DNA from 4 places in the Nonomuraea rosea genome. Region 2 is predicted to be linked to each of the others. Evidence: riboswitches for the same ligand, from Rfam matches in the RefSeq annotation. Region 2 holds a riboswitch; each other region holds the start of a gene.
What was found. Region 2 has a riboswitch for cyclic di-AMP ahead of ABEA43_RS14875 (CHAP domain-containing protein). Riboswitches for the same ligand answer to the same signal wherever they lie in the genome.
Positions count from the first base shown of each region.

Region 1: linked by a shared signal. The riboswitch ahead of ABEA43_RS64430 (CHAP domain-containing protein) and the one ahead of ABEA43_RS14875 (CHAP domain-containing protein) in region 2 are both predicted to bind cyclic di-AMP.
Region 3: linked by a shared signal. The riboswitch ahead of ABEA43_RS17600 (hypothetical protein) and the one ahead of ABEA43_RS14875 (CHAP domain-containing protein) in region 2 are both predicted to bind cyclic di-AMP.
Region 4: linked by a shared signal. The riboswitch ahead of ABEA43_RS19430 (C40 family peptidase) and the one ahead of ABEA43_RS14875 (CHAP domain-containing protein) in region 2 are both predicted to bind cyclic di-AMP.

Region 1 covers NZ_BAABDQ010000067.1:31,571-39,132, reverse strand. Annotated here, with positions in the region: gene ABEA43_RS64455 (hypothetical protein) at 1-892, opposite strand, end outside; gene ABEA43_RS64450 (hypothetical protein) at 944-1,138, opposite strand; gene ABEA43_RS64445 (ArsR/SmtB family transcription factor) at 1,548-2,543, opposite strand; gene ABEA43_RS64440 (MFS transporter) at 2,617-3,810, shown strand; gene ABEA43_RS64435 (hypothetical protein) at 3,794-4,048, opposite strand; cyclic di-AMP (ydaO/yuaA leader) riboswitch at 4,313-4,453, shown strand; gene ABEA43_RS64430 (CHAP domain-containing protein) at 4,466-5,149, shown strand; gene ABEA43_RS64425 (DinB family protein) at 5,268-5,807, shown strand; gene ABEA43_RS64420 (TetR/AcrR family transcriptional regulator) at 5,860-6,492, opposite strand; gene ABEA43_RS64415 (cytochrome P450) at 6,541-7,562, opposite strand, start outside.
Region 2 covers NZ_BAABDQ010000005.1:245,283-252,844, forward strand. Annotated here, with positions in the region: gene ABEA43_RS14850 (alpha/beta fold hydrolase) at 1-547, shown strand, start outside; gene ABEA43_RS14855 (hypothetical protein) at 585-716, shown strand; gene ABEA43_RS14860 (TetR/AcrR family transcriptional regulator) at 785-1,399, opposite strand; gene ABEA43_RS14865 (ABC transporter ATP-binding protein) at 1,500-3,230, shown strand; gene ABEA43_RS14870 (ABC transporter ATP-binding protein) at 3,227-5,179, shown strand; gene ABEA43_RS14875 (CHAP domain-containing protein) at 5,281-5,991, opposite strand; cyclic di-AMP (ydaO/yuaA leader) riboswitch at 6,004-6,140, opposite strand; gene ABEA43_RS14880 (Gfo/Idh/MocA family protein) at 6,258-7,211, opposite strand; gene ABEA43_RS14885 (aldo/keto reductase) at 7,231-7,562, opposite strand, start outside.
Region 3 covers NZ_BAABDQ010000006.1:236,467-244,028, forward strand. Annotated here, with positions in the region: gene ABEA43_RS17580 (hypothetical protein) at 1-716, shown strand, start outside; gene ABEA43_RS17585 (roadblock/LC7 domain-containing protein) at 746-1,120, shown strand; gene ABEA43_RS17590 (hypothetical protein) at 1,147-1,518, shown strand; gene ABEA43_RS17595 (alpha/beta fold hydrolase) at 1,561-2,406, opposite strand; gene ABEA43_RS17600 (hypothetical protein) at 2,450-3,208, opposite strand; cyclic di-AMP (ydaO/yuaA leader) riboswitch at 3,397-3,532, opposite strand; gene ABEA43_RS17605 (DUF5302 domain-containing protein) at 3,700-3,900, opposite strand; gene ABEA43_RS17610 (MDR family MFS transporter) at 3,949-5,400, opposite strand; gene ABEA43_RS17615 (PadR family transcriptional regulator) at 5,457-5,957, shown strand; gene ABEA43_RS17620 (class I SAM-dependent methyltransferase) at 6,100-6,666, opposite strand; gene ABEA43_RS17625 (rod shape-determining protein) at 6,827-7,562, shown strand, end outside.
Region 4 covers NZ_BAABDQ010000007.1:224,672-232,233, reverse strand. Annotated here, with positions in the region: gene ABEA43_RS19450 (glycosyltransferase family 4 protein) at 1-379, opposite strand, end outside; gene ABEA43_RS19445 (M48 family metallopeptidase) at 493-1,776, opposite strand; gene ABEA43_RS19440 (hypothetical protein) at 1,848-1,973, opposite strand; gene ABEA43_RS19435 (gluzincin family metallopeptidase) at 2,299-3,114, opposite strand; gene ABEA43_RS19430 (C40 family peptidase) at 3,811-4,230, opposite strand; cyclic di-AMP (ydaO/yuaA leader) riboswitch at 4,433-4,595, opposite strand; gene ABEA43_RS19425 (class I SAM-dependent methyltransferase) at 4,884-5,573, opposite strand; gene ABEA43_RS19420 (LysR family transcriptional regulator) at 5,644-6,531, shown strand; gene ABEA43_RS19415 (C40 family peptidase) at 6,670-7,562, opposite strand, start outside.

The DNA of each region.
Region 1 (7,562 bases), on a different contig from region 2:
CGGCGACGTAGCGGTCGCCGGGATCGCGGTTGAGGTGCGCGATGGCCAGGCGTTCGCCGGTGCTGAGGAGTCGTACACACGGTTGTGGCGTCATGTCCCCGATATCGCAGCTCGTGATGAACGACTGTCCCGTGGGGGAGAATTCGAGGAGTCCCGCCTCCTGGGCGACTCCGGGGATGACGCGAATCGGCCGACCCGACAGATCACGAAATTTCAGGTCATGGTGCCAGATGGTGGCCACGGACGTGCCGTCGGGACTCCATCGGTAGCTGCCGTCCGGGTCTTCGTCTTCATCGGGCGTGAACGTCCGGACGATCGATGCCCGGCGGGTGGCCACGTCCACGATGACGAACCCCACGGTGACGGGGGACTCCGTACCACGTGCGTGGTCCCGGGTGGTGAACAGCAGCCGTCTGCCGTCGGGGGACCAGCGCGGGTCCGACAGACCCTGCCATGCGGCCAGTCCCACCGGGACGGAGTGGGTCTCACCGGTGATCCGGTCGGTGACGCGTACGACAGGGGCGGCGTTCCGCCGGAAGGGCATCTCGTCGATCACCGCCAGCCGGTCGCTGTCGGGCGAGACGGTCGCCACCTGATCGCCCTCGGCGACCTTGGTGAAGGTGGAGTCCCAGCGGGCGTAGGACCTCGGCCGGAGCGTCTTGTCGTCGTGGGAGGGATCGTCCTCGACCCGGTACGCGGTGAGCCGCACCGGGTCGGAGGGGTGCTCGTACAGGAAGCCGGCCTTTTCCTGAAGGGTGATCCTGGTCGCGGTCGCCTCCGTGAGCACAGGCGCGGGCTTGACCAGCGCAGATGTGCTGCCGCCCGAGGCCAGCGCGACGGCCAGCCCGGCCGCCGCAAGCCGGAACGCGCGTCCCAGCACCATCACCGCCACCGCGCCATCAGAGCAGTATGGAGGGATCTTGGGCCCCGGACAACCTTCGCGCTACCCGCCGAACCGCGCGCCCAGCTGCTTCAGCACCCGTACCTGGATGGCTCTGCGGAGGTGCCTGCGCAGCGCGCCGATCCCGCCGTGGCGCGGACGCTCAGCGCGGACGTGCTGCCTGGCGGCGGCCACGGGCCGGTGAGCGGCCACGTGCTGGATGTGCTTCCTGGCGGCGGCCACCGGCCGGTGAACCACGATTCGCTTCTTCTTGGGCGCCGCGACTTGCTTCACCGGCTGGACCGACGATGCCGCCGGCTTCGCAGGTTCCAGGAGAGGAGCCGGTCTTGCCGCGACCGGCTGGGCGATGGCCCGGTCCGGCTGTACGGCATGGCCGACCGAAAAGCCGAGACCGGCGCTGAACCCCATGCCGATGGCGAAGGCGAGCGCGATACAGAGCGGATTACGGGCTCGCCGGGGACTGGCCGGTGCACTACGGACGAACGCGGACGGTGGATATTCACACATCTTGCCCCCCGAGATCGTGGCTTCCTCGCGGAAGGTGATCACAGCGCGCTGTGCTGCGTAGATCTCCAGGCGTGGCCCGGCGCAACCCTCGTTTGAGGACGTCCATACGAGATCGACGCGAGAGTTTGCACTCGGCCGTCTACCCGGTGCGGCCGTCCAGCAGCGCCACCGCGAGCGGCAGGCGTTCGTACAGGACCCGGTAGCCGTGCCGGCGCGAGGTCAGGAGACCGGCGTCGCGCAGCACCGACAGGTGGGCCGACACCGAGGAGGGCGCCAGGCCGTGACGCTGGGCGAGCGTCGTCGTCGAGGCGGGCCCGTCCAGGGCGGCGAGGATGGCGGCCCTGGTCCGGCCGACGAGCCGGACGAGCGCGTCGGGCGCGCCCGCGGCGGGCTCCTGCCAGAGCGTGCCCATCGCCCGGGCCGGGTAGATCACCGTGGGCTGCCACGGCGCGGCGAAGCCGCTCACCACGTCCGGCCAGACGAAGACGCTGGGCATCAGCAGCACGCCGCGCCCGTCGACCTCCTGGGCGGCGGGAGAGTGGTGCGGGGTGCGGTGGATGAGCGTGCGGTCCGCCCAGGCCAGGTCCGGGTGCAGGTCGGTGAAGAGCGCCTCCCACCCGCCCGCCGCCAGCCGGCTCGTCCGGTGGGCGATGTCCGCCTCCAGCAGGGCCCGCACCCTCGCCCAGTCCGGGGCCAGCAGGGCATGCCAGGCACGTTCGGTGAGATCGGCCAGCTCTTGTACGGCTCGCGCCGGGTCGGCGAGCACCCGCCGCCCGGCCGGGGATTCCGCGGCGCCCGGCGTGCACGCCAGCGAGCGGGCCATCTCCCGCCGCGCCATGGCGGGGTCGGTGGACCGCATGCGCGCCAGCTCGTCGGCGAAGGCAGGGGACGGTTCGCCGGGCGGCGCCCCGAGGAAATCAGGGGTGTAACCGCCACGCGGCGGCAGGAAGAGCCACATGGGGGCCAGGTCGAGTCCCGCCACGGCGGCACGCATGCGCCGCAGCCACGAACGGTGATAGCCGTGCCGCTCCGGCCGCCGCAACATCCGCAGCGCCTCGTGCGTCTGGCAGAGCGGTGAGACCGCGAACCGGCAACGCAGCAGATCATCGACGCCGAGACGCATCCGCAGCGGCACTCTGCCTCCCAGCCTGATTCGTCCTCATCCGAAAGAGTAGAAGACGGTGTGACCGGCTCGGCATCCTTGCCGGGTGCCACCACCCTTCCTGGCCTCCTGGCGCGCGGTCGTCGTGGTCGCGGCGCTCATGCTGGCCGCGTTCACCTTCAACACCACCGAGAACCTGCCGATCGGGCTGCTCGAACTCCTCTCGGCGGACCTGCGCGTGACCCCGACGGCCGTCGGCCACCTCGTGACCGGGTACGGCCTGACGGTGGCGGTCCTGTCCCTGCCCGTCGCGCGGCTCACCCGGGGGATCCCGCGCCGGTACCTGCTGCCGGGCGTGCTGGCGGTGCTCGTCCTCGCCAGCCTGGCGTCCACGCTGGTGTCCTCCTACGAGCTGCTGCTCGCGCTCCGGGTGGCGACCGCGGCGGCCCAGGCACTCTTCTGGGCGGTGATGGGGCCGGTGGCGGTGGGACTGTTCCCGCCGCGGATGCGCGGCCGGATCATCGGCGTGCTGTCCGTCGGCGGGTCGCTCGCCTCCGTGCTCGGCGTCCCGGCCGGTACGTGGCTGGGCCGCCACGCCGGCTGGCAGGCCCCCTTCCTGGTGGTGGGCGGGCTCGCCCTGGTATCGCTCGTCCTCATCGCCGCGCTGCTGCCCGCCTCGCGTCCCGAGGATAGGCACGCCGCCCGTGGCGTCACCCCGGACGCCCGCCGGTTCGCGATCGTGCTGGCGATCACGGGTCTGTCGGTGACGGGGGCGTTCGCGGGATTCACCTATGTCGTGACGTTCCTCGGGCAGGTGAGCGGCTTCTCCGGCGACTCGGTCAGTGCCCTGCTGCTGGTGTTCGGGGTCGCGGGGATCGTGGCGGTCACCCTCACCGGGCCGCTGCTCGACCGGTTCCCCCTCGCGACGCTGGCGGTCCCGGTGGCCGGGCAGGCGGTGGCGCTGCTCGCGCTGTCCGCGGCCGGTGGCGTGCGGGCCGTGGCGGTCGCCATGCTGGCGCTCCTCGGGGCCTCGGTGGGGCCGGTCTTCATGGCCACCCAGAACCAGGTCCTGCGGCTGGCGCCGGGCCGGACGGAGATCGCCCTCGCGGCGAACTCGGCCGCCTTCAACGTGGGGGTCGCCGTGGGCGCCCTCGCCGGAGGGGTCATCCTGCCTCTCCTGGGGGTGCGGGGCGCGTTCCTCGCCGGTGGGCTGCTGACCGCCGCGGCGCTGCCCCTCCTGCTCCGGCTGCCCTCGCCGGCCGTGGCCGGCGACCGGCCGGCGGTCACGGGGACGCCGTAGCCGTACTCGTCAGGAGGTTGCGCAGCCGGCCTGCAGTGGCGGCGGCGGGCCACAGGCGGGTGGCCAGGTTCCTGGCCGCGATTCCGGTACGGGTCGCGGGGACCATCAGCGCGACGTTGCCCTGCCTGGGGTCGACCAGGGTACGGTGCTTGGCCTCGTACCGGGCGAAGACGGACAGGGGGTACGTCCACCGGGTTGCCGCTGGAGCGCAGGCCCGCCGCCCGTTCGACGACCTCATCGACGCCGATCACGCCGAATCGGGCATCCCGCCGGCCTGACCCCAGGACGCTCCCGGCTGGGGGATTCCATGGGCTTTCGCGGCGTTCTGAGTGCCTGGCGTGGAAATTTCGTGACCTGGGAATTACCCAGGTCAGGGGCTTGTTGTACATCCCGTACGCGGAGCCGAGGCCGCAGCCATCGCAGCGAGTATCTACACCGGACCGCGCTACCGACGTCACGCAGTCTGCGGACGTCACACCCATCACACGCATCACAGGGAAATCGCCTGTGACCGCTGAATCCGCCTGTGCGCGGAACCGGGGACCCATGTCTCAACGGGGTGAATCGGCACGTCAACGTGCCGTAGGGCAGCTTCCACGCCCGAATCCGTCAGCTAACCCGGTAAGCGGTATGGAAGCAAGGAGTAGATCGCCTGATGGCTGAGCACCGTTTCATCAACGCCCCGAAGATCGCCAAGATCGCGCTCGGCGCGACCGTCGTCGCCGCCGCCCTGGGCGCCAACGCCGCCGTGTACGCCTCCGCGCAGCACAGCGCCGAGACCCAGGCCGTACAGGCCAATGGCGGGCCCGAGCAGCGCGCCGCCAAGGGCCACGAGGCCAAGGTGAACGTCACCGCCCAGCAGGTGCTGAGCCTGGCCAAGGCCCAGGTCGGCACGTCCGAGAACGCCGCCGGTGGCGGCACCAAGTTCCAGCAGTGGTACGCCGGTTCGCAGCGTGGCGCCGAGACCGCCCAGCGTGACGGCGGCAGCAGGCAGGACTACCTGAACGCCGCCTGGTGCTCGATGTTCGTCTCGTGGGTCGGCGAGGAGAGCGGCGCCCGTCCGCAGGTCGGCTGGGACGCCTACACCGTCGCGCACGCGAAGTGGTTCGCCGCCAACGACCGCTGGGGCACCGAGGCCAAGCCCGGCGCCGTGGTCTTCTTCTCGTGGAGCGGCAGCAAGAGCCTGAGCGCCATCAACCACGTCGGCTTCGTGGTCAAGGACAACGGCGACGGCACGATCTCCACGATCGAGGGCAACACCGGCAACGGCAAGGTCGAGCAGCGGGTCCGTCCGACCTCGCAGGTCGTCGGCTACGGCTACCCCCACTACGCCGCCTGACCGGGAACACCTGGAAGCGCGCGCCCTTTCGAGGGCGCGCGCTTTTGCGTGTCCGGATGGAGTGCCGGGTTTTCACGATCGGCTGAGGTTACCGGTAGGGCCTCTAGACTCACCGTCCATGACCGACCTAGACGAGCAGGGCCGTCCCGAGCCGCCCGTTTCCGCCGACGAGACCGCCACGCTCCTGGGCTTCCTGGAGTTCCATCGCGCGACCCTGGAGTGGAAGAGCGCGGGACTGGACGCGGCCGGGCTGGCGGCGACGGTCGGCGGCTCGTCGCTGACCCTGGGCGGGATGCTCAAGCACCTGTCCTACGTCGAGGACCACTGGTTCTCGCACTTCCTGCACGGGCAGGACCGCCAGCCCCCGTGGGACACGGTGGACTGGGCCGCGGACCCCGACTGGGACTGGCACTCGGCGGCCGGCGACTCGCCCGAGCAGCTCCGCACGCTCTGGCGGGACACCGTGGCCCGCTCCCGCGATCTGGTCGACAAGGCGCTGGCCGACGGGGGCCTGGACCAGCTCGCCCGGCGCACGTGGGCCGACGGCCGGGCGCCCAGTCTGCGCTGGATCCTGGTCCACATGATCGAGGAATACTCCCGGCACAACGGTCATGCCGACCTCATCCGGGAGTCGGTGGACGGCCTCACCGGGGAGTAGCGGCCCTGACCGAGGTCTGGGCACTCCAGGGCTCACCCGGCCCCGCGCAGCTTCAGGCCGGCCAGGGCGGGCCCTGCGCGGGCGCGCCGCCCGGACGCAGCCGGTGGGCGGAGGGCGGGGGCAGCTCGTCGGCCGACGGGCGCAGGCCCGACAGCAGCAGGGCCAGGTAGCGGCGGGAGTCGTCGTGGCCGGGGTCCGACGGATGCACGGTGGCCAGCACCATGACCAGGATCGCCGCCAGATCCCTGACGACCAGGTCGGCGCGTACCTGGCCGTGTCGTTGAGCCCTGTCCAGCACGATGCCGAGCGGCCCGATGAAGCGCTCGGCGATGTCCACCGTGAACGCGCCCGACTCCCTGGCCGCCTTCAGCAGCCCGTGGTGGGTGACCAGGGTGTCGACCGTCCCGCTGAGCGCCTCGGCCAGCGCGCGGCCCGCGTCGGTGGCGCCGCTCGTGGCGAGCACGAGCGGTTCGACCTCTTCGGCGAAGTACGTCTGGAAGGCCGCCCTGATCACCCCGTCGCGGTCGCCGAACCGCCGGTAGACGGTGGCGATCCCGATCCCCGCGTGCCGGGCGATCTCGTCAAGGGAAACCTCGGGGCCGCTCTCGCGCAAGACGGCGATCGCGGCCCGGATGATTTTGTCGGCATTGCGCAGCGCGTCGGCTCTCTGTCGCTGCTCGTGCACAGGCTGAACGCTAGCAGCCGGCTCCCCGCAGGCAAGGGCGCACGGTAGTCACCAGGTCACCGGGAAGCTGGTCAGGCCGTACACGATGTGGAAGGAACGGAACTCCGCCGGGGTCTCCGTCTCGCGCAGGCCCGGGAAGCGCTCGAACAGGGCGGGGAAGGCGATCCGCATCTCCATCCTGGCCAGGGGCGCGCCCAGGCAGTGGTGCACGCCGTGGCCGAACGCGAGGTGCCCCAGATCGCCGCGGCCGATGTCGAAGCGTTCGGGGTTCTGGATGAACTCCGGGTCGCGGTTCGCCGCCGGCAGCGAGCAGACCAGCACCTCGCCCGCGGGGATGCGCGTGCCCGACAGCTCGACCTCGGTGGTGGTGACCTTGGACATGCCCGAGTGGATGATGCTGAGCCAGCGCATCAGCTCCTCCACCGCGGCGCCGATCCGCTCGGGCTCCTTCCTGAGCAGGTCGAGCTGGTCGGGATGGCGCAGGAGGGTGAGGGTGCCGAGGCCGAGCATGTTCGAGGTGGTCTCGTGGCCGGCCAGCAGCAGCAGGTTGGCGACGCCGCTCAGCTCGTCGGTCGACAGGTCGTGGCCGTGCTCGCGGACGAGCATGCCCAGCATGTCGTCGCCGGGCTCGGCCCTGGTGCGGCCGACCAGTTCGGTCATGTACGCGCGGGACTCCAGCTGCGCCGCGAGCCGCACTTCCGGCGGCTGGGAGATGTCCAGCAGCCGGTTGGTACGCCGCTGGAAGTCGTCCCTGTCCTCGTACGGGACGCCGAGCAGCTCGCTGATCACCAGGGACGGGATCGGCAGGGCGAAGGCCGTGACCAGGTCGGCCGGCGGCCCGGTGCGCTCCATGGCGTCGAGGTGATCGGTGACGATGTCGTGGATACGCGGCTCCAGCCGGCGCATCCTGCGCATGGTGAACTCCGGCGTCAGCATCCGGCGCAGCCGCGTGTGCTCGGGCGGGTCGAACGTCAGCAGGTTGCCCGCCCGCATCTTCTTGCGCTGCTCCACGCTGGCCTGCGGCATGCCGGGGAATTGGATGCCGATCCCGCGGGCGTTGCTGAACCGCT
Region 2 (7,562 bases):
GCCGTTGGCGGTGGCCGGGCACGACATCGGCGGCGCGGTGGCCCAGCACCTGCTGGCCGGCGGCGACGGGCCGGCGGTGCGGCGGCTGGCGCTGGTCAACTCGGTCACGTACGACTCCTGGCCGGTGCCGGGCGTGGCCCGTTACCGGGACCCGGCCGTGGTGGCCGCCACGACGACGGAGGAGCTGCTGGCCGCCCGCCGTACGGCCGTCACCACCGCGCTGGCCCGCCCCGCGACGGAGCCCGAGCTGGCCGACTATCTCGACCCCTGGCGCGACCTGCGCGTCTGCCGGTCGTGGATGGCGCTCGCCGGAGCGGCCGACAGCCGCTACACCCTCGGCCTCGTCCCCGCGCTCCAGGCGGACCGGACGCCGAAGCTGCTGGTCTGGGGCGAGGACGACACCTTCCAGGAGGTGCGTCACGCCGAGCGCTTCGCGGCCGAGATGCCCGCGACGACGCTGGTCCGGATCCCGGGCGCGGGTCACATCCCGATGGAGAACGACCCCGCCGCGGTCTCCGGCGCGCTGGCGAAGTTCTTCCTGGAGTGAACCCGGCGGGCGACGCGACGCGCCGGGGGAGGGGCGGGTGGTGTCGGCGTTGCCGGAGGGGACGGGTACGCGCTACCGCGTCGTGGCGCCCGCCCCGCCGCACCCGGGCGCCCGCCCGGCCGAGCCGACGCTGGAGGACGGCTACCTGGCCCTCATGGACGACCACTGACGCCCGCCCGGAGTCCGTGCAGAGGTTCGTTCGGGGACCGATTCAGAGGCGCCGGTTCACATGTTCGTTCAGAGGTCCGTGTAGAGGGCGGCGACGGCGCGTAGCAGGCGTTCGCGCGCCGTCGCCGCCGGGGTCAGGTCGATGAGCACGTACGCGGCGAGCCCTTCGGCCAGGGCCGTGAGGGAGAGCACGGCCTCGCGGGGGTCGTCGGCGACGGCGCGCCCGGCCCGCTGGTCCGCGCTGAGGAGACCGGCGAGCTGCCGGTGGAAATCGGCGTAGAGGGCGCGCAGCCGGGCCGCGATGGCCTCGTCGGCGAAGGCCAGCGCGTGGAACGACTGGCGCACGCGCATGTGGGCCCGGGTGGCGTCGTCGTACGGGATGAGCTCGGTGAGCACGGTGGTGAGCACGGTGCGGGGGGCGGCCGAGCCGGGGTCGCCGCCGACCCGCAGGCGGATGCGGGCGCTGCTCAGCTCGTTCCCGCGGTCGAAGGCGGCCTCGATGAGCTGCTGTTTGGCCGGGAAGTAGTGCTGCACGCGGCCGGGTGAGATGCCGGCCTGGGCGGCCACCTCGGACAGCGACACCGCGGCCAGCCCGCGCTCGGCGACGATCGTCAGGACGGCGTCGGCGATCTGCTCGCGCCGCAGCTCGTGCTGGGCTCCGGGGCCGCGGGTGCGCCTGTCCACCGGCTTCTCTTTTCGATGTGATCGCATTGGATTGACGACTCCAGCGTAGCGCGGTTACGGTCGTCGGGATGACAAAGCAATGTGTTCACATTGGATTGTTGTGAGGGCCGCCGCACTGCTGCCGCTCGCGGGCGTCCGCCGCCTGCTCCCGCTGGGGATCCTCACCGCCGGGGCGGCGGTGCTGGGGCCGCTCGGCACGCTGCCGCTCGGCGCGCTGATCTCCCACGGAGGGCTCTGGCCGCCGGCCGCCCTGCTGGCCGTGCTGCTGGCCCAGGAGCTCTGCACGGCGCTGCGTGAGCCGGCCGGGGCGGCGGCGGCCCGGCGGATCGACGGCGTGCTGCGTTCCCGCGTCCGCGCCGCGGTGTCCGCCATGCCGCTGGCCTGGCTGGAGAGCGCCGAGGTGCAGGCCGACATACGGCTGGCGCTGGCCGGCCACCGCGGCAGGACGGCGGGGGCGGCGGCGGTGGCCTGGGCCGGTGAGGCCGGCCGGCTGGCCTCGGCGCTGCTGGGCGCGGTGGTGCTGGCCGCGCACGTGTGGTGGCTGGCGCCGTTCGCGCTGGCGCCGGCGATCGCGCAGAACCGGCGGATCACCTCGATGCTGGTGGGTCCCGGCGGGGTGGAGACGCTGGCCGACAGCCCCGGCCAGGCTCTGCTCCGGCGCCGGGCCGACTATCTGGCGGAGGTGGCCGGTGGGCCGGGCGCCGCGAAGGAGCTGCGCGTCTTCGGCCTGGAGGCCTTCTTCATCGGGCGGTACGCGGCGGCGATGCGGGCCTTCGTGGCCCCGCGGGCGCGGGGCCGTCGCCGGGCGGTGCTCGGCTACGGGTGGATCCTGGGGCTGCAGCTGCTGGGCGCGGCCGGTGTGCTCGCGACGCTGGCCTGGCTGACGGCCGCCGGGGCCCTGGGGGCAGGCGCGCTGGCCCAGTGCGTGCTGGCGGCGCTGCTGGTCTTCGCCTACGGGGCGGGCAGCTTCCAGATGTTCGAGATCGCCTACGGGACGAGGCCGTACGAGGCGACCCTGCGGCTCCTGCGGCCCGCCCCCGCCGTCCTGCCCTCCGTACCGCCCGCTGTACCACTCGCCGTCCCGTCCGGTACGGCGTTCACCGGCGCTTGCCTGGAGCGGGTGAGCTTCACCTACCCCAACGGCACGGCGCCGGTGCTCAAGGGGCTGGACCTGCGGATCCGGCCAGGCGAGCGGCTGGCCGTCGTCGGGCTGAACGGCGCGGGCAAGACCACGCTGGCCAAGCTGCTCACGGGCCTGTACCCGGCGCAGGAGGGCCGTGTCGTCCCGATCCCGGATGCCGCCGTGGTGTTCCAGGACTTCGCGCGCTATCCGCTGCCGCTGCGTGACAACATCCGGCTCGGGGACCCCGCCTTCGACGGTACGGACGCCGACGTGCTGGCCGCCCTGACGGCGGTCGACGCCACGGACCTGCTGGACGGTCTGCCCGACGGGCTGGACACGCCGCTGTCCCGCGCCTTCACCGGCGGCCGCGACCTGTCCGGCGGGCAGTGGCAGAAGGTGGCGCTGGCCCGCGCCGTCTACGCGCTGAACGCCGGGCGGCAGGTGCTGGTCGTGGACGAGCCCACCGCCCATCTGGACGCGCGGGCGGAGCGAGAGGTGTTCGAGCGGCTGCTCGAACGCACACGTGGCCGCACCCTCGTGCTCATCTCGCACCGGTTCGCCACCGTGCGCCGGGCCGATCGGATCGTCGTGCTCGACGACGGCGCCGTCGCCGAGGAGGGCGGCCACGCCGGGCTGCTGGCGCTGGACGGCCGGTACGCGCGCTGGTACCGGATGCAGGCCGGCCTGCTCCTGGGCGGCGCCCGATGACGGCGTGGGGCACGCTCCGTACGCTGCTGGCGCTGGCCTGGCGGACCGACCGGCGAGCCGGCCTCGCCCTGGCGGCCTTCCTGGTCCTGGGCGCCGTCAGTCATGGGCTGGTCGGCATCCTGCTCCGCGAGCTGACCGACGCCGCCACCGCGGGTGCGGCCGCGTCCGGCGCGGGGTGGGGCGTGGCCGCGGGGGCCGCGCTGGCCGCCGGGGTGGCCCTCGGCCGCGCCGAGCTGGCCCTGATGCAGGAGCTCGCCGAGCGGATGGGCCTGGCCGTGCAGGAGGAGATCCTCACCCTGACCTCCGGCGTGCCCACCGTCGAGCACCTGGAGCGGCCCGCCTACCTGGACAAGCTGCAGGTGCTGCGCGAACAGAGCCGGCAGCTGTACTTCGCGGTCTGGGCGGTCGCCCTGGCAGTGGAGCACGGCGTGCAGATCGCCGTCGGGGTGGCGCTGCTGGCCGCCGTCCATCCGCTGCTCCCGCTGCTGCTGGGCGTGGCCGTGCTGCCCTCGCTGCTGGTACGCCGCGGGGCCGCCGCCCGCATCGACGCCGCGACCGAACGCACCGCTGAGGCCACCCGGCTGGAGCAGCACCTGTCCGAGTCCGTCACCGCCCCCGAGACGGCCAAGGAGGTACGGCTCTGCGGCGCCGCCCCGGCGCTGGAATCGATGGCCGGGGACCGCTGGGAGGAGGTGTCGGCCGGGCTGTCGCGGGCCAGGACGCGCGCGGCGCTGCGTACGTTCTGCGGGGGCGCGGTGTTCATCACCGGATACGTGGCCACGCTCGGCTGCACGGCCTGGCTGGCCCGGCGGGGGCTCGCCACGGCGGGGGACGTCGTGCTGGTGGCCACGGTCGGCGTGCAGTTCGTCACCCAGGCCTCCCGGCTGGCCTTCCACCTCGGCTCGGTCGCCGCGGGCCTGCGCGCCGCCACCCGCCTGGCCTGGCTCCGCACCTACGCCCGCACCCGAACCTCCGCCCCGCCCCGCACCCCGGCCCGGAGACCCGACCCCACGGGCCCCGACCCCACGGGCCCCGAGCCCACGGGCCCCGAGCCCACGGGCCCCGACCCCACGGGCCCCGACCCCACGGGCCCCGACCCCACGGGCCCCGACCCCACGGGCCCCGAGCCTGCGCGGTGCGGGCCTGCGCCGTACGAGCCGCCTGAGTGGCTTCGGGACGGGATCACCCTGCGGGAGGTGTCCTTCGCCTATCCGGGCACGGACCGGCCGGTCCTGCGCGACGTCAGCCTGCACCTGCCGGCCGGAGCCACCGTGGCGCTGGTTGGAGCGCACGGCTCCGGCAAGACCACCCTGGCCAAGCTGCTCTGCGGCCTCTACCGGCCCGACCGGGGCGAGATCCTGCTGGACGGCACACCGCTGCACAAACTCCCCCCGGAACGCTGGCGGGCCAGGATCAGCGCGGTGTTCCAGGACCTGGTGCGCTTCGAGCTGACCGCCGCGGAGACCGTCGGCATCGGCGACCTGCCCCGCCTGACGGACCGGGCCGCCGTGGCGAGGGCACTGGAGCAGGCGGGCGGCACGGAGCTGGTCGCGGGCCTGCCCCGCGGCCTGGACTCCGAGCTGGGCGGCACCTTCGCCGCCGGCGTCGAGCTGTCCGGCGGCCAGTGGCAGAAGCTGGCCCTGGCCAGGGCCTCGATGCGAGCCGGGCCGCTGCTGCTGGTGCTGGACGAGCCGACCGCGTCCCTGGACGCGCCCGCGGAGAGGGCCGTCTTCGCCCGCTACGCCCAGGCCGCCCGCCGCGCCGCCCGGGGAGCCGCCGTCACCCTGCTGATCACCCACCGTTTCCCCACCGTGCGGATGGCCGACCTGATCGTCGTGCTGGACCGCGGCCGCATCGTCCAGCAGGGCACCCACGACGAGCTGCTCGCCCGCCCCGGGCGCTACGCCGACCTGTACGCCATCCAGCGCGAAAGCCTCGCCCACCGGTGAGCACCCATGGGCGAGGCTTTCCAGAAAACGCAGCGAGCGCGCGCCCCGGGGCGGGGCGCGCGCTCGCTGTCATGGAAGGCAAGGAGCCTGCCGGTGGCCGATCAGGCGTACTGCGGGTAGCCGTAGCCCACGACCTGGGACTTCGGACGGACGCGCTCTTCGACCTTGCCGTTGCCGGTGTTGCCCTCGACCGTCGAGATGGTGCCGTCCTGGTTGTCCTTCACGACGAACCCGACGTGCTGGATGTCGCTGAGGTCCTTGCCGCCGCTCCAGGAGAAGAAGACCACGGCGCCGGGCTTGGCCAGGGCGCCGAAGCGGTGGTTGGCCTTGAACCACTTGGCGTGGGCGACGGTGTAGGCGTCCCAGCCGACCTGCGGGCGGGCGCCGGTCTGCTCACCGACCCAGGAGACGAACATCGAGCACCAGGCGGCGTTCAGGTACGCGGTCCTGCTTCCGCCGTCACGGGCGACGGTCTCGGCGGCACGCTGCGAACCGGCGTACCACTGCTGGAACTTGGTGCCGCCGCCGGCGGCGTTCTCGGAGGTGCCGACCTGAGCCTTGGCGAAGGCCAGGACCTGGTCGGCGGTGACGTTGACCTTGGTCTCCGCGGCATTGCCGCCCTTGGCGCCGGCCTCGTGGGCGGCGATGGCGGAGTCCGGGTGGCGCGCGGCGGTGGCCGCGGCGACGCCGGTCGCGGTGTCGGCGCTGGCCGTCATGGTGTGGGCGCCGAGAGCCGACGCGGCGATGGTGGCGCCGAGGAGGGCGCGGGCGATCTGGATCTTCGGGGCAGCAGTGAAACGGTGCTTCGCCATCGAGGGGGTTACTCCTTGCTTCCATGCCGCTTACCGGGTTAGCTGACGGGTTCGGGCGTGGAAGCTGCCCTACGGCACCGAAGTGCCGATTCACCCCAAAGGACTGGGTCCCCGGTTCCGCCCGAAGGCGAATTCAGCGGTCACAGGACGATCCTGTGATGTGTCGTGCGATGGTTGGACATCGCCGGACAAACCGGACGTATGCCACGAGATGCCCCATAAGGTAATACATGAGGCAAGAGGATTACAAATCCATAAAAGCCCAGCTAGGCGAGTTGCCTGCGAGCGTCGGCCAGAAGCCCCATCATGGCAAGGGATTCGTCAAGTGGCATGATCGAGGATTCGGTCCTGCCTTCGGCCGTCGCGGCACGGACTTCGCGGATCTCGCCGGCGTATCCGTTGTCGGCCGGATCGAGCACATGCTCTTCCGGCTCCATGGAGGGCCCGGTGAGGAGGATCCGCTGCGGCGCCCAGAACGGCGCCTGGATGTCCGCCCGCATCTGCGTACCCACAACACGGGCATCGTTCGGGTAATTCCCGAGCAATGAGACCTCCACCAGGGCCTTTACGCCACCGGGGTAGAGCAGGACGCCGCCCGCCTCCGCGTCCACGCCGTTGGGCGCCAGAGCGCCGGTGACACGCAGCCCCGAGGGCATCCCCAGCAGGAGCTGCGCCAGGCCGAACGGGTAGATCCCCAGGTCGAGCAGAGCCCCGCCGCCCAGCTCTGGCGCCCACAGGCGGTGCGCGGGGTCGTAGGGGGCGGCGAAGCCGAAGGAGGCCTGCACGGAGCGGAGGTCGCCGAAGCGCGGGTCGGCCGCGATGAGCCGGATGAGCGGATTGAACCGCATCCACATGGCTTCCATCAGGAACACGCCTGCCTCCCGTGCCAGGCGCACCATCTTCTCGGCGTCGTCCACGATCGCGGCCAGCGGCTTCTCGCAGAGCACGGCTTTACCCGCGGCGATGGCGGCCTCGGCCACCTGGAGGTGCTGGGTGTGCGGCGTGGCCACGTAGACGGCGTCCACGGCAGGATCGGCGCACAGACGCTCGTAGGAGTCGTACGCCGAATCCGCGCCCAGCGTGCCGGCCAGCGCCTGGGCCCTGCCCAGGTTCCTGGAGCCGACGGCGGCCACCCGCATGCCGGGCTCCGCCGCGATGGCCGCGCCCACCTTACGGGCGATGGTGCCCGTAGCCGCTATTCCCCAGCCGAAATCCCGCACGCCGGAGAGCGTAGACCCATCACGTCATGTTGAACGTGTCGGGGTCGGGCCCGATGCGCAGCCCCCTGTTCAGGGCGCCGATGGCGGCCATGTCCTCGGCGTCGAGGATGAAGCCGAACACGTCGATGTTCTCGGCGATGCGCGACGGGGTCGCGGACTTGGGGATGACGACGTTGCCGAGCTGCAGGTGCCAGCGCAGCACGATCTGCGCGGGCGTCTTGCCGTACTTGTCCGACAGCACCGCCAGCGCCGGGTCGGCGAGCAGCCCCTTGCCCTGGCCGAGCGGGCTCCACGCCTCGGTGAGGATGCCGTTGGCCTCGTGGAAGGCGCGCATCTCCCGCTGCTGCAGGT
Region 3 (7,562 bases), on a different contig from region 2:
ACGGGCCCATCACGGCGGGCGAGCTCCAGTACGCGGTGCTCGGCGTGGTGCTGGACGCGGCCTTCTTCCTGCTGCCGTTGAGCGGGACGCGGCCCAAGTTCCGGCCCGGCGAGCAGCACTGGCTGGGCGGGCACTGGTTCTTCGACGTACCTGGGCTGGTGCGGGAGTGCGCGCGGCGGCGGGCCCAGCTCGCCCAGGTCTGGCCGTCGGCCGACATGGACACGCTGCCGGTACGGCCGGCGCCGCGGCTGCCCGGGCACGGGGTGACGCTGAGCCGGATCCAGTGGGAGGTCCTGATCCAGGCCGACCACAAGGCCACGCCGCTGGAGCTGGCCAAGCTGATCGGCCGGTCCGCGTACTCGGTCCTGCTGGCCGTGCGGCGGCTGGCCGCGGCCGGGCTGCTCGCGCCGCCGGACCCGAGCACCGCAGCCCCGGGCAGAAAAGGACCGCCGCCGGACCCGAACGCCGGCGTCCCGGGCAAGAGGGGCCCTGCGCCGTACTCGAACGCCGCCGCACCGGACGGGAAGAACCCCGCGCAGGACCAGGACGGCGCTGCGGCGGGAGAGATCCTGCCCCAGCGGGAGCGACGGGCGTACGCGCATCCGCCGCACGAACCCGGTGCCGCCCGGCCGGGATTCAGCCCGGCCATGACGGGCGACCCATCCGATATCGCGCTGCTACTGCGGCTGAAGAAGGCTCTCGAGGAGCTGTCGTGAGGTTCCTCTCGCTCAGGAGGAGGCCATCGATGGAGCTACGGAAAGAAGTTCTGGAGGAGATGTCGCTCCTGCGCGAACGCACGCCGGACGTGACCGGGAGCGTCGCCTGCACCGTCGACGGCCTGCCGATCGCCTGCGACCTCGGCGCAGAAGGCGGCGAGCAGGCCGCGGCGCTGTCGGCGGCGCTGCTCGCGATGAGCCGGCGGATGCTGACCATGACCGGACAGGGCGCGCTGGAAGAGACGCTCGTCTCCGGCACCGCCGGCTTCGTGGCCTTCTACGCCGCCGGCCCCACCATCGTCCTCACAGTCCTGGCCGGGCCCGGCACGAACGTCGGGCTGCTGCGGCTGGAGGGCAGGAAGACGGCTGCCGGAGTGGCCGCCGTCGCAGCACGCAAGCACTGACCATCCCCGACAGAAAGGCAGGAGACATGGCGGGCATGGACGTATCCCTCAAGGAGATGATGACGATCGACGGCTCGATCGGAGCCGCGATCGTCGATCACGGCAGCGGCATGGCGCTGGGCGCGCTCGGCGGCTCCAAGGATCTGGACCTCCAGGTCGCCGCCGCGGGCAACACGGAGGTGGTCAAGGCCAAGCTCCGCACGATGGACTCGCTGGGCCTCAAGGAGAACATCGAGGACATCCTGATCACGCTGGGCCAGCAGTACCACATCATCCGGCCCATCACCGGGCGCAGCGGCAAGGGGCTGTTCCTCTACCTGGCGCTCGATCGATCGCGCGCGAACCTGGCGCTGGCCAGGCACCAGCTACGCGGCATCGAGGAGAAGCTGGAGGTTTGACCGCGGCGTGGCCGCCCCGATCGGGGCGGCCACGGCACAGGATCAGGGGCTGGTGAGCTTGGTGATCTCGGCGACGAAGTCCGGCCAGAGCTGGCGCGGCAGATCGTGCCCCATGCCCGGATAGGTGACCAGCCGGGCGCCAGGAACGGCCGCCGCCGTGGCCCGGCCGCCCGCGATCGGGACGAGCTGGTCGGCCTCCCCGTGCAGGACCAGGGTGGGCACGGCCACGCCGGCCAGCATCGCCGTACGGTCGCCCGAGGCCATGATGGCGGCCAGCTGCCTGGCGGTGCCCGCCGGGTCGAAGCACCGGTCGTAGGCCAGCCCGGCCAGCGCGGAGATCCGCTCGTGGTCCAGGTCGTAGCCGGGTGAGCCGATGATGGACCAGGTCTTCACCGCCTGCGCCAGCACGGCCGCGCGGTCGGCGGGCGGCCTGGTCATCAGCACGGCGGTCGCGGCCTCGGTCGGCGGGGCGATCGACGGGCCGGGGGTGGACATGATCGAGGTCAGGGTCAGCACGCGTGCCGGATGCCGGATGGCGAGCGTCTGGGCGACCATCCCGCCCATGGAGGCGCCCACCACGTGCGCGGCCGGCCAGCCGAGGGCGTCCATCAGCGCGGCGGCGTCGTCCGCCAGGTCGTCCAGCAGATACGACGACGGCGCCCCCGTCGTGGGGACGCCTGCGTCGTGGAAGTGCGTGGACAGGCCGGCGTCGCGGTTGTCGAACCGTACGACGTGGTGTCCCTGCTCGGCCAGGAGCTCGCAGAGCTCTTCGTCCCAGTGGATGAGCTGGGCTCCGAGGCCCATGATGAGCAGCAGGGGCCGCCCTGCCGGTGAGCCGAAGCTCTCGTAGGCGATTTCGATGCCGTTTACGGCTACGCGGGTGGTCACGAGAACCAGAATGACATTCTGGTTCCGGTCAGTAAAGCTTCGCTCAGTGCATCCGGGACCTGAGGAGGGTGCGGATGCGCTCGCCGCCGAGCACCACGCCGCCGCCCGCCGCCGCCAGGGCGCCGGCCAGGATGGTGGTGCCCACGGTGTCGTCCGACTCCTCGCCGGACTCCGTGGCCTTGGAGTCGCCCTTGGTGAGCCAGCCGTCCGCGTTCTCGTCGGCCGGGACGGACCTGCCGCCCTGGGCGGGCTCATCGGCCTTCGGGGGCGTGGCCGGGCTGCTGTCGCGCTCGGACCAGGCGCCGGTCGAGAAGGCGACGGGGTAGTTCTTCTTGCCCACGCCCTCGCCCCACTTGGTGATGACGTAGTCGACCTCGATGTGGCCCTCGCCGCCGACGCCGTCCACGCCGAGCGTGCTGGAGTTGAACCGGCCGCCGGTCAGCTCGGCGAAGGTCTTGGCGTCGAGGTCCAGCATGACGCCGCGGTTGGAGGGCTCGCCCGGGCCGCGGTCGCCGACGAAGAAGGGCATTCTCTTGCCCTTGTAGACCACGTAACCCTCGGTCAGCAGCGGCCAGCTCGGGCTGGCGGCCAGACCTTTCTGCATGGGCTTGCCGCTGGCGGGCAGCCCGGTGTCACCGGCGCGGCCGGAGGAGTCGTCCCAGAAGTACGACGCCGTGGTCGAGCCCTTGAGCATGACGCGGTCCGTGTCGGAGTCGGCGTGGGCCGCGGTGCCGGCGATGGTCAGCGCGCCGACGGCGGAGGCAGTGAGCAGGACGAGGGCACGCAGGCCAGATCGAGACATGAAGAATTGAAGTCCTTCGCGAGGGGACAGGGGGAATGCGCTCGCTAGGAAAAGGCGCAGCAGAGCAGGACGCCTGGCGAAATCGCTACGCGAGAGCGCGGAAAGAGCCGGGGGGAATGCGGTCGCTCAGCGGGCGGCCGGCACTACTCTGTCTGGGGGTATGACGCGTTCTTGCATGGCGGTGAAAGGTGTCCTCTCCATCTCGCCTACCGGGTTAGCTGACGGGTTCGGGCGTGGAGATGCCCTACCGACACGAGGTCGGACTCACCCCAATTGCAATGGGTCCCCGGTTCCCGACGGATCGGGATTCGGCGCCAGCCGGCTGGTCCCTCCTGGGTAAGGTCCACGCCACCGGCTGGTAACGGTTCAACACTGTAACCACGAATTCCGGACAAACGCAAACACATCGTCATGAATCGGGCGAAGATCTACCTAGCCAGGTAAAGAGAAAAGGGGGCACGGCGTTGCCGTACCCCCTGCTGATTCCAGCCTCAGCCGCCGCTCTTGCGCCTGAACGGTCTTTTACTCGCAGCTGGACCGTGCGCCCCGTGGATCTTCGATGGGTCGCCGCCCCTGCCACCAGCGTCCGCACCGGCGGACTGGTTGCGCTTGCGATCCAGCGCCTCCCGGAACTTGCGCTTCATCTCGTCCTCGGGAGTTTCGTCGATTTCCGGCTCCGGTGTTTCAGCCATGAGGACCTCCGTGGTCTTGGGGACAATCACAGCTTCGCACGACGCCGGTTATGACGCGAAACCGGCCTCGACCTTGCTCTGCGGCGTGGCGGGGATCTCCAGCCGCCTGCCCGGCATCGCGACCAGCGCCAACAGCGCGATCAAGGCCCCCACGACCCCGAGCGACGGGATGACCGCGGCCGCCGCGGAGGCGTGCGCGGCGGCCAGGCCGTGCACGGGGGCCTCCGCGGTGACGGTCGAGGTGTAGAGGGTGCCGCCCACGGCCAGCGCGACCGAGCCGCCGATCTGCCGGAAGAAGGTGAGGTTCGCCGAGGCGGTGCCGATGTACTGCGGCTCGACCGACTGCTGGGCGGCCACCGTGAGCCCCGACAGCATCGGGCCCATCCCGAGCCCCAGCAGGAACATCCAGACCGCCAGGGCCACGCCGCCGGTGTCCAGGGTCAGGTTCAGGCAGAGCAGGGCTCCGGCGGCGAGCAGGAACGGCGCGCCGACCAGCCACGGCTTGTAGACCTTGGTCCTGGACATGAGCGCGCCCATGAGGACACTGCCCGCCACCATCGCCAGCATCATCGGGTAGATCCGCAGCCCGGACTCGGTGGCGCTGACCCCCAGGGCCTCCTGGAAGTAGCGCGGCAGGAAGACGACTCCGGCGTACATGCAGAAGGCCGTGCTGAACGAGGTCAGGTTCACCAGGGTGTACGTGCGGCTGCCGAACAGGTGCAAAGGCATGATCGGACTGGCCGCCCGCCGCTCGACCAGCACGAACACCACCAGCAGCGCCAGCGCGAGCACGATCGGCCCAGCCACGGCCGCGTCGGTCCAGGTGTGGCCGTCGATCCCCTTCTCCGTCAGCCCCAGCAGCAGCGCGCTGATGGCCACGGTGAACACCGCGATGCCCGCGTAGTCGGGCCGGCCGCCGCCCACGCCCGGCCTCCGCGGCAGTCGCAGCGCCACGATCGCGATAAGGATCACGCCGAGCGGCACGTTCACGTAGAAGGCCCACCGCCAGCTCGCATGGTCGGTGAACAACCCGCCGAGGAACGGCCCCGCCAGGTACGTCAGCCCCATCACGCCGCCGAGCGCGCCCTGGACGCGGGCCCCGTTCGAGCCGGCCGGGAACATCTCCATCACCAGCGCGATCGACAGCGGCAGCAGGGCGCCCGCGCCGAGCCCCTGGATCGCGCGGAACGCGATGAGCTGCACCATGTCCTGCGCCACCCCGCACAGCGCCGAGCCCGCCACGAACACCACCATCCCGACGAGCAGCAGGGGCTTTCTGCCGTGCTGGTCGGACAGCCTGCCGTAGAGCGGCACGGTCACCGTGGAGGTGAGCAGGTAGGCCGTCACCACCCAGGTGTAAAGGGTGGTGCCGCCCAGCTCGGTCGTGATGCGCGGCAGCGCCGTGCCGACGATCGTCTGGTCGAGCATCGCCAGGAACATCCCGCCGAGCACGGCCATGAGCACAAGCCCGTTGCCTCGCGGCTTCATGTCAGTAGTCACCTGTGAAGAGTCACCTGTAAGCTCTGACATGTCAAGTCTTCGGTATGCTGGCGGACATGTCCCTGCGGATCGCGTTGCTCGGGTTGCTGTCAGGTGCGGGCCCGGCCAGCGGCTATGACCTGGCCAAGAAGTTCGAGCACTCGCTCAACCACGTCTGGCAGGCCGGGCACACGCAGATCTACCCGGAGCTGGTGAAGATGGCCGCCGACGGGCTGGTCGCGGTCGAGTCGGAGGGCGCGAGAGGGCGCAAGATCTACACGATCACCCCTGAGGGGACGCACGAGCTGCGCACGTGGCTGACGGAGCACCAGCCCTCGGTGACCGTGCGCAGCGAGGTGGCGCTCCAGGCGTTCCTGCTCCCGCTGCTCGACCGGAAGCAGGCCATCGCGGTGATGGAGCGGATCAGGGCCGGCTTCGAGGCACGGCTGGCGGTGCTGGAGTGCCAGCCCGGGCACGGCCAGGCTCTCGGCAGATACGCGCTGGAGCTGGGCCTGCGCCAGGCCCGCACCAGCATCGAATGGGCCGACGAGACCCTGACCGACCTCAGACGCGCCTGACCCTTCCCGACCTCAGACGCGCCTGACCCTGACCGACCTCAGACGCGCCTGACCCTGACCGACCTCAGGCGCGCCTGACCCTGACCGACCTCAGACGCGCCTGACCCTGACCGACCTCAGGCGCGCCTGACCCTGCCGCTTCTCATGCCCTCCTGAAGGCGAGGAGGCGGAACACCGGGTCGGGGCCCGCGCCGCCCTGGCCAAGGCCCACGAAACCGGACTCGCCGGATGGCCGCAGCCCGTGCCTGGCCGTCTCCTCGACGACCAGGGCCGAGCGGTCGGCGGGCTCGGCGCGGCCACCGGGCCCGTGCGCGGCCCGCTTGTCCACGGTCGTCACGAACACGCCGCCGGGCCGCAGCACGCGAGCGGCCTCCGCGATCACCAGGCGGGCGTCGTCGAGCAGGTGCAGCAGCCAGATCGTGGTGACCGCGTCGACGCACCCGTCGCGTACGGGCAGCGCCCGGCCGTCCCCGCGCACCACGTCGACGCGCCCGGCGGCCAGCCGGGCCATCCCCGCGGCGGCGTCCACGCCGAGCACCCGCAGCCCGCGCCTGGCCAGCTCCCTGGTCACCAGACCGGTGCCGCAGGCCACGTCGAGCAGCGTGCCGCCGGGCACCAGGCCGCGCACGGCGTCGGCGGCGGCCCTGGCGCGCGCGGGCCCGCCGCGGGTCTCGTCGTAACGGCCGGCCTCGAGGTCGTAGTCGAGCACGAGCTGAACCTCCCGGGATCTGACGCCGCCGGCAGCCAACCTACGCCGACGCCGGTGGAGGAGTGCGCGGAGGTAAAGGGGAACCGTTCCGTTCCTGGTGTTGCGTTGAAACGGCCCCGGATATGAAACCCGGCATGACGGTCAAACCCCCGGTCCCGCGATGAGCCTCCTGGGACGCGATCTGGCGCTCGACCTGGGCGGCGCGAGCACGCGGATCTACATCAGGGGCAAGGGCATCGTGCTCGACGAGCCCTCGGTCATCATGCGCGACCTCCGTACGGGCAAGGTCATCGGGTACGGCGCCGAGGCGGCCGCCGGCACCGGCGGCGAGACGTGCTGGCCGGTCAGCGGCGGGCTGCCGGTCGACGGTGAGCTGGCCAGGCGCATGATCCGGCATTTCATCCGCAAGGTGCACTGGCATCCGTTCTCCCGGCCGCGCATGGTCATGGCGCTGCCCGACGACTCCACCCCGATCGAGCGCAAGGTGCTGCGGGACGTGGCGTACGAGGCGGAGGCCAGGGGGATCATCATGATCCCGCACGCGCTGGCGGCGGCGCTCGGGGCGGGCCTGGCGGTCAAGGAGTGCGCCGGGCACATGGTGCTCGACATCGGCCGCGACTCCACCAGGATCGCGGTGCTGTCGGGCGAGGCCGTGGTGGCGGCCACGACGGTGCCCGGCGGCGGCCACGCCATGGACCGGGCGATCGTGCGCCTGGTCGAGTCCGAGTACGGGCTGCTGATCGACGAGATCGAGGCCGAGTCGGCCAAGCGGGCGGCGGGCACTGAGTGGAAGCCGCTGGACCGCCAGGTGACGGTGCGCGGCCGCGATCCCGACACCGGGCGGGAGCGATCGGTGCCGCTGCCCGTACAGGGGATCTACGAGGCGACCCGGCAGC
Region 4 (7,562 bases), on a different contig from region 2:
GGCGGGGGGCGATCAGGCCGAGCGGCGCCGCCGCCCCGAACACCACGGTGCCCGCGCCGTACTCGGCCACCAGCCCGGCCGCCCTGCGCGCGACGGCCGGGGTGGGCAGCATGAGCCGCGTCGGATGCCGCACGATCGGGTACGGCTGGCGCCGGTCGAACTCCTCGCAACCCGGCCAGGCGGGGGCGTAGACCACCACGCCGGGCGTGCGGAGCGCGAGGCCGTGCACGAACGACTGGATGCCGCCCGGCCTGGGCGGGAAGTCGTTCGTGACGATGACCACGCCGGCCGCATCGCCCGGCACGGCCCCCGCACCCGCCGCCGTACCCGCCGCCGTACCCGCCTCTGGGCCGGTCGCCGGGCCCGTCGCTGGACCCATTGCCGTACCCGTCACCAGGCCCGTCTCCGCGCCCGCGCCCGCATCCGTGCCCGCATCCGTGCCTGCGCTCGTGCCCGTCCCCGTGCCTGGCGCGGCGCCTGCGACGGCGCTTGTCACGGCACGGGGACGCCGTTCAGCTTGGCCCATGCGCGGGCCATGGCGATGCGCTGAGGGCTGGAGGGATGGGAGGCATAGAGCACATATTCCACCGCATCCGGCGACAAGTCGGAAATATTGGTGACTGCCAGGCGTTTTTGCATCGCGATGAACGTGACCGGGTCCTTCGTCAGGTCGAGCGCGTGCACGTCGGCCCTGGCCTCGATGTGGCGGCTGATCACGTTCTGGGCCGGGCCCAGGATCAGGCCGCCGAGGGTCATCAAGCCCATGACCACGCCGACCGCCCGCGGATCGGTGATCGAGGTGACGCCCGCGCGCCGCCGCATCGGCCCGATCAGCAGATACAGCAGGATCGCGCCCAGCGCCGCGCCCAGCGCGCCGATGAGCGTGCCGTACAGCACGTCGTTGTACTTGGCGTGTCCCAGCTCATGTGCCACGACCAGCTCGACCTCTGACTGCGGAGCCTTGAGCAGTGTGTCGTAGACGACGATCCGGCGCGTGGCGCCGAAGCCGGACACGTACGCGTTGAGCGCCGTCGTCCTGCGCGACGCGTCGGCGACCAGCACGTCCTCGACCGGCACGCCGTCCCGCTCGGCCATCGCCAGCAGGTTCGTCCGCAACGGTCCCTGCTGCATGGAGGTGAAGTCGTTGAACAGCGGCTCGAACACCACCGGATACACGAACGACGCCACCACGGTCAGCGCGAACGCCCCCATCGCGGCCGGGATCCACCAGCGCCTGAACTTGCGGGCCAGCGCCACGAGCGCGAGCAGCATCAGGGCGAGCAGGAACGTCTCGACGCCGATGTTCTTGAGCCGGTCGGCGGCCCAGCCGGCCCAGTCCTGGGTGGACAGGCCGTAGTCGCGCAGCAGCGTCTCGACCCACATGCCGAGCGGCCACCTGATCACCTCGGCGAGCGCGGTGATGACCACGACGCCCAGGATCACCCGCAACCACCAGGGCCCTCTGAGCCTGCCCAGCACAATGGCGCCGAACGGGGTGGCGACGAGCACGCCCGCCACGATGATCGTGAGGCCGAGCGAGAGGTAGCTCGGCAGGGTCGCGGCCGCGTCGAACGCCTGCGACCTGGCGATCTGCTGCCCGCTGAAGTCACGCGCGGGATCGGGCGCTCCGCCGGTCAGCACTCCCCAGGGGGTGCTGAACAAGGCCACCGCCAGGGTCACCAGACCCAGCAGCACCAGCGCCACGGCGGCCTGGCGCCGCAGCCTGGGGTCGTCGGAGCCGTCGCCGCCGGGGCGGCCGTCTCGCTTCACGGACACATCCCCACCATGCCCCCGCTCCGAGCCCTCCGCCCGCGCCCCGCTTCCCTTTCCTCCCGGTACGGCCTCCGTCACCGCGCCCCGGCCCCCGGCCGAACCACGACCGCCCGCCGCACCGACAGCACCGGCGGTGGCATGATCGCCCATGGCACCGGCAGCGCCAGCCTGACCATGACCGCCCGTCGTACCGATAGCATCGGCCGGTCCACGATCGCCCGTCGTACTGACACCGCCTGTCGTAGCGACGCCGCCCGTTGTACCGGAAGCACCGGCCGTTGTACTGGCAGCACCCGCCGTTGTACTGGCAGCACCGGCCGGAGTGGGATCGCCGATCGCACCGTCTTCACCCGCCATCCCGCCGTCGGCGGTCGAGCCGAGATCGCCGGCCGCACCGGCATGGCCTGCTGGAGCGGGCTGGTCCGTTCTCATGGCGGCCACCGCCCCGCCGGGCTCCTCCCCTTCGGGCGCCGAGTCCTCCGTGTCTTGCCGTTCGCTCATCTGCCTCCCCTTCACACGAGCCGTCTACGCGAGCTGATCACGCACGTAGTCGCGCCACCGTGCCGTGAGCGTGGCCGTCGAGAGTCCCCTTGAGGCGAGCGCCCGATCGACGCCGACCGCCTGTGCGGCACGGTAGAGCCCCACCAGGGTCCCCTCACCGAACCGGTCAGCGAGGAAGCGACACGCCAGCCAGGCCTCCTGGTACGCCCGCGCAAGGCGTTCGGGGTCACGCCCGTCCGCCGCGAAAGCCGCAGGTCCGGGCAATTCGCTCGGCAACCGCCCGGCCCGCACCTCAGCCGCCAGCTCGGCGGCGGCGGTCCGCAAGGGGATCCCGGCGTCGCGGTAACCGACGTAGTCGGCGAACCCTTCGTAGAGCCAGACGGGCAGATGATCGGTACCCGCAGCGACATGGGTGAGCTCGTGGGTCAGGACCACGTCCTTGCCCGTGGAGTTGAGCATGGCGAAGAACTCGGGAACGACGATCACCCGCCCGTGATCCGCCACGGCGGCCAGCCCGTCGACCCGCGCCGCCCCGGCCAGCCCGGCGGCCTCCCGGGTGGAGTCCGGTACGACGATCAGCGGACGCACCGGCCGGCCCAGCACGGCGGCGACCCGCCGCCCGGCCTCGTCGGCCCTGCGCGCCAGGTCGTCGAGCGAGCTCTGGCCCGCATGGTGCCCGATGACGACGGACCGCGCGCCCCGCGCGACGACCACGCCTTCACGCCACAGGTCCCGTAGTGCGGGAGGGAGGTCGGGGGGCTCGGGAGCCGAGGAGGGGGCCGCGAAGGCGAGCAACGCCAGGCAGGCCACCAACCCTCGCCTGCTCACCCGCCCCGACACGCTGCCCGATCGTAGCCGCCCAGGACGACTACCCAGCCGCCCTCGCCCGATCCGTCACCACCGACGGTCGAGGGTCGTCACTCGGGATCGTCGCCGGCTGGCCGCCACGCGGGCCATGATCGCCCTCCGATCGCCGCTCACGATCAGCCAGAGCACCCAGTTGACGACGCTCGCCGCGGCCCGGGCTCCAAGGCCGCCCGCGTGACGGGCTGCAGGCCGCCGCGCTGCGGACGTGGCCGTTGCCACCTTGTTGATGTCGCTCGCCGCAGCCCACACTCCGCAGGCCGCCCGCGTGCCGGACTGCAAGCCGCCCTGCGCTGCGGGCGTGGCCGTTGCCACCTTGGCCGGACGATGGCGGAGCTGGGCGACCGTGGGGGCGGTGGCGAGCGTTCCTGCGAAGCCGCTGGGACGCCAGCTGGCTGCCAGCGGCTGTGCGGGTCTTGGCCCAGCGGGCGGGTCTTGGCCCAGCGGGCGGGTCTTGGCCCAGCGGGCGGGTCTTGGCCCAGCGGCTGTGCAGGTCTTGGCCCAGTGGGCGGCGTTGCGGCGGATCATGGGCACCGGTCAGCGGGCGTCTCCCTGGAGGCGCGGACCACGTGCGGTGATTGGCGCGCCCTTGGCTCCGCCGTAAAAAAATAAAATCCGCCGTAAAAAATAAAAAGCGCGAACGCCCCGCCCGGATAACCGGGCGGGGCGGAATCACATGCCGGGACGGACTGCGCCGACGAACGACGACTTGCGCCACCCGCCCAGCTTGTCAATGCGCACCCGTTCGCCTGTCCGTGGCGAATGGATCATCTTGCCCTTGCCGACGTACATGCCCACATGGCCGAGCCCGCTGAAGAACATCAGATCGCCGGGCTTGAGCTTGCGCCACGAGACCTTGTTCCTGGTGCGTGCGAACTGGCTGCTCGCCACGCGCGGGAGCCTGACTCCGGCCTTCTTCCAGGAATACTGGACGAGACCGGAGCAGTCGAACGAACCAGGCCCGGTGCCTCCGTACCTGTACGGATCACCGATCTGGCTCTTGGCCACGGCGACGGCCCTGCGGGCCTTCGCCTGCTGGCGAGCGACCTTGGCGGCCCGTTGCCGGGCGGCCGTGGTCCTCTTCGAGGTCACGGAGGTCACAGCGGTCGAGGTCACGGCGGTGGTCGCCGCCTTGACCGGGAAAGTTCCGACCGATTCGCTCCTCGTCGCCGCCTGAGCCGTGGGGGCATGGAGGACCAAACCTCCGGCCGTCACGGTCATGGTGAGCGCTACGCCACTAAGGGCAAGGCGGGACAGACGGGGGTTGTGCAGGGAGGTAGACAGGATTTCTCCTTGTGTCTTCCACGAACGCCTACCGGGTTAGCTGACGGATTCGGGCCTGGAAGTCGCCCTACGGCGCGATTGGCGCGCCGATTCACCCCTGATCCCTGGGGAATTGGGATCGCTGGGTCCCCGGCTCCGTGCTCCTGGCTGCACGGACTCGGCAGGCCGCCGCCTGATTGATGTGTCGAAATGGGGATATCGACGGCGACCGACGGATTTCTATCTGTCTCACGTCGGGAGGGACCGACGCGGGTTCGCGGCAACATGGCGTGTTCGCCGCGACGCCAGAAGCTACGCCGAAAGGTCAAGGATCAGCAAAGCGGGACTCAGGTTGTAAAGATCAGATACAGGTGTCAGTCAGAGCGGGAACCCCTGCTGGAACACCAGGTTCCGTTATCTAAATGTGACCCTGCTCACACTTCCTGATACACCCGCTTGTCAGGTCCCAAATGTCCCTTTCGTCACAGGCGTACCGCCGTGAGCCTGAGTCCCGTGGGCGGGAGGGCGCCGGAGGCGATACGTTCCCGTTCGATGCGCCACAGCTCGTTCACGAGCTCTGTGCTGCCGTTTGTCAGCTTTCCGCTGATATATCGAGACAAGTACGGCTCCCGCCGCACGTCCCGCACCTCGAACCGCTCGGCGACGGCGGCCAGCATGGCCGCGCCCGTCGCGTGATCCTCGTGCGCCTCCCGCCACCGCTCGGCCGGGTCCCTGCCGGCCTCGCGCGGGAAGTCCGCCAGCCCGCCGGCGGCCAGCAACGACGCCGCATCGTAGAACCAGGCGGCCGCCGCCGCGTCCGCCCAGTCCCACGCGAACTCGTCCAGCACCAGCACCCCACCCTCCCCCAGCAGCTCGGACGCGCGGCCGAGCACGGTTCCAAGCGGGTGCATGTGATGCAGCGACAACGACATGACGACCGCGTCGAACGGCTCGTCGTCGTAGTAATCGGCGAGATCGGCCAGCCGCGCGGGCACCCCCGACGCCCTGGCCGCCGCGACGGCCGCCTCCGAGACGTCGATCGCGGTGACCGCGTGACCCCGCCGCGTCAGCTCGGCGGCCAGCTCGCCGCGCCCGCAACCGGCGTCCAGCACGCGCCGCCCGGTGCCTTGGAGCACCTCATCTAGCCATCTGTCGTAGTCCTTTGTCGTCATATTTCGAGGATGGCGAAGGAGACGTATCAGCACCACTGCAGGTTCGGCATGGAATCCATAAGCTGGGCGCATGCTTGAGATCTGGTCGCTCAAAGTGCTGGCGGAGGTGGGCCGGCTCGGCTCGTTCTCGGCGGCGGCCGAGGAGCTGTCGATGACCCAGCCCGCGGTCTCCCGTCAGATCGCCATGCTGGAGCGGCACACGGGGGTCAGGCTGTTCGAGCGGCTGCCGCGCGGCGTGCGGCCCACCGACGCGGGGCGGGCGGCGCTGGAGCAGGCGGACGAGGTGCTCAAGGGGATGCGGCTGTTCGAGACCCGGTTGCGGGCCTTCGCCGGCGCGGAGGCGGGACGGGTGCGGGTGTCCGCCTTCCCCAGCGCCGCGACGCGCTACCTTCCCGAACGCTTCCGCACGTTCGCGGCCAGCCATCCGGGGGTGGAGCTGTCGATGACGGTGCGGTCCGGCGCCCACGACGCGTGCGCGGCGCTGCTGGACGGGGAGACCGACATCGCCCTGCTGACCGCCTGGGACGACGCGAGCGCACCGGGGATCTCGGTGACGCCGTTGCACGAGGACGAGCTGCTGGTCGCGCTGTCCGCCGCGCATCCGCTCGCCCAGGGGGATCGGGTGCGCCTGCGGGACCTGGCCGACGAGCCGTGGATCGACGGCACGCATCCCGACTGCCTCGGGCCCGTCTCGCAGCTCACGAGCGCGCTGGGGCGCGCGCCCCGGATCAGCCACTTCTGCGACGACTGGAACGGCAGGCAGGGGCTGGTGGCGGCGGGCGTGGGGATCATGTTGTATCCGTCGATCGCCGGGCATTCGTCCGCCCGGCCCGACATCCGACTCCTGCGGCCCTCGCCGCCGCTGCCCTCCCGCGCGGTCCTCGCCGCCGCCCTGCCCCCGGACGGCCGCGCGGCCGCCGTCTCCGCGTTCCTCGCCACACTGACGGCCCCCGCCTGAGTGACGCGCTGGACGGGGCTCAGGCTTGGGGCGCGCCGCTCACGGCCCCTGCGCACAGCACGTACACACTGATCCCGGGTGCCGGGCCGTAATGCGGCCGGCACCCATGGGAAACCGCCTGCGGTCAGAAGGGCGCGGTCATGGGCGGATCGCGCCGACGATGCGGCGGCCGTAGGACGACATCTTGACGACCTTGACGACGTCGCCCGTCTGCGGCGCATGGACAATCTGCCCGTTGCCCGCATAAATGCTGACGTGTCCCAAGCCCTCGCTGAAGATGAGGTCACCCGGCTGCAGCGCGTCGAGCGAGACCTTGCGACTGGCCCCCCACGCCCACTGCTGCCACGTCGTACGCGGCAAGGACACCCCCGCGGCCCGCCACGACGCCTGGGTCAGCCCCGAGCAGTCGTAGCCGCGCGGCCCCGTCCCGCCATAGATGTACGGCTTGCCGACCTGGGCGAACGCGAACCGGAGCACCGCGGCCCCACTCCCCGACGCCGGCCCGGTGTACTTGATGCCGACGCTGTTCGGATTGCCCGGGTTGTACGCCCCGAGCTTGTCCAGCAGCTTCTTCTGCTGGGCGATCAGCTTCTGGATCTCCGAGCGCTCCTTCTCGACCCCGTCGCGCTCCTTGTCGGCCGCCTCCAGCGCCTCTTCCGCGTTGTCGCGCTCGGTCTTCAGCCCGCGGTTCTCCCGATCGAACGCGGCCAGCTTCTCCGCCCGCTCCTGCGACATCTGACCGGTCAACGCCATCCTGGCCAGCAGGTCATCGGGACGATTCGCCCCGACCAGCCCCGGCCACGAGGTGGCGTACTCGCCGAGCTTGTAGCTGTCGACCGCCATGTTGACCACCTGCGTGCGCAGGCTCTCGACCGTTTCCAGCTTGCGCTTGTAGCGGTCGTTCAGCTTCGTGTAGGAGCCCTTGGCCGTCTTGTAGCGCTCGTTCGCCGTGTTGTAGCGGTCGACGACCTTGTCGGCCTTGTCGTTGAGCTTCGCGAGCTTGGCCTTCGCCTGGCCGAGCGTGGGCTTGG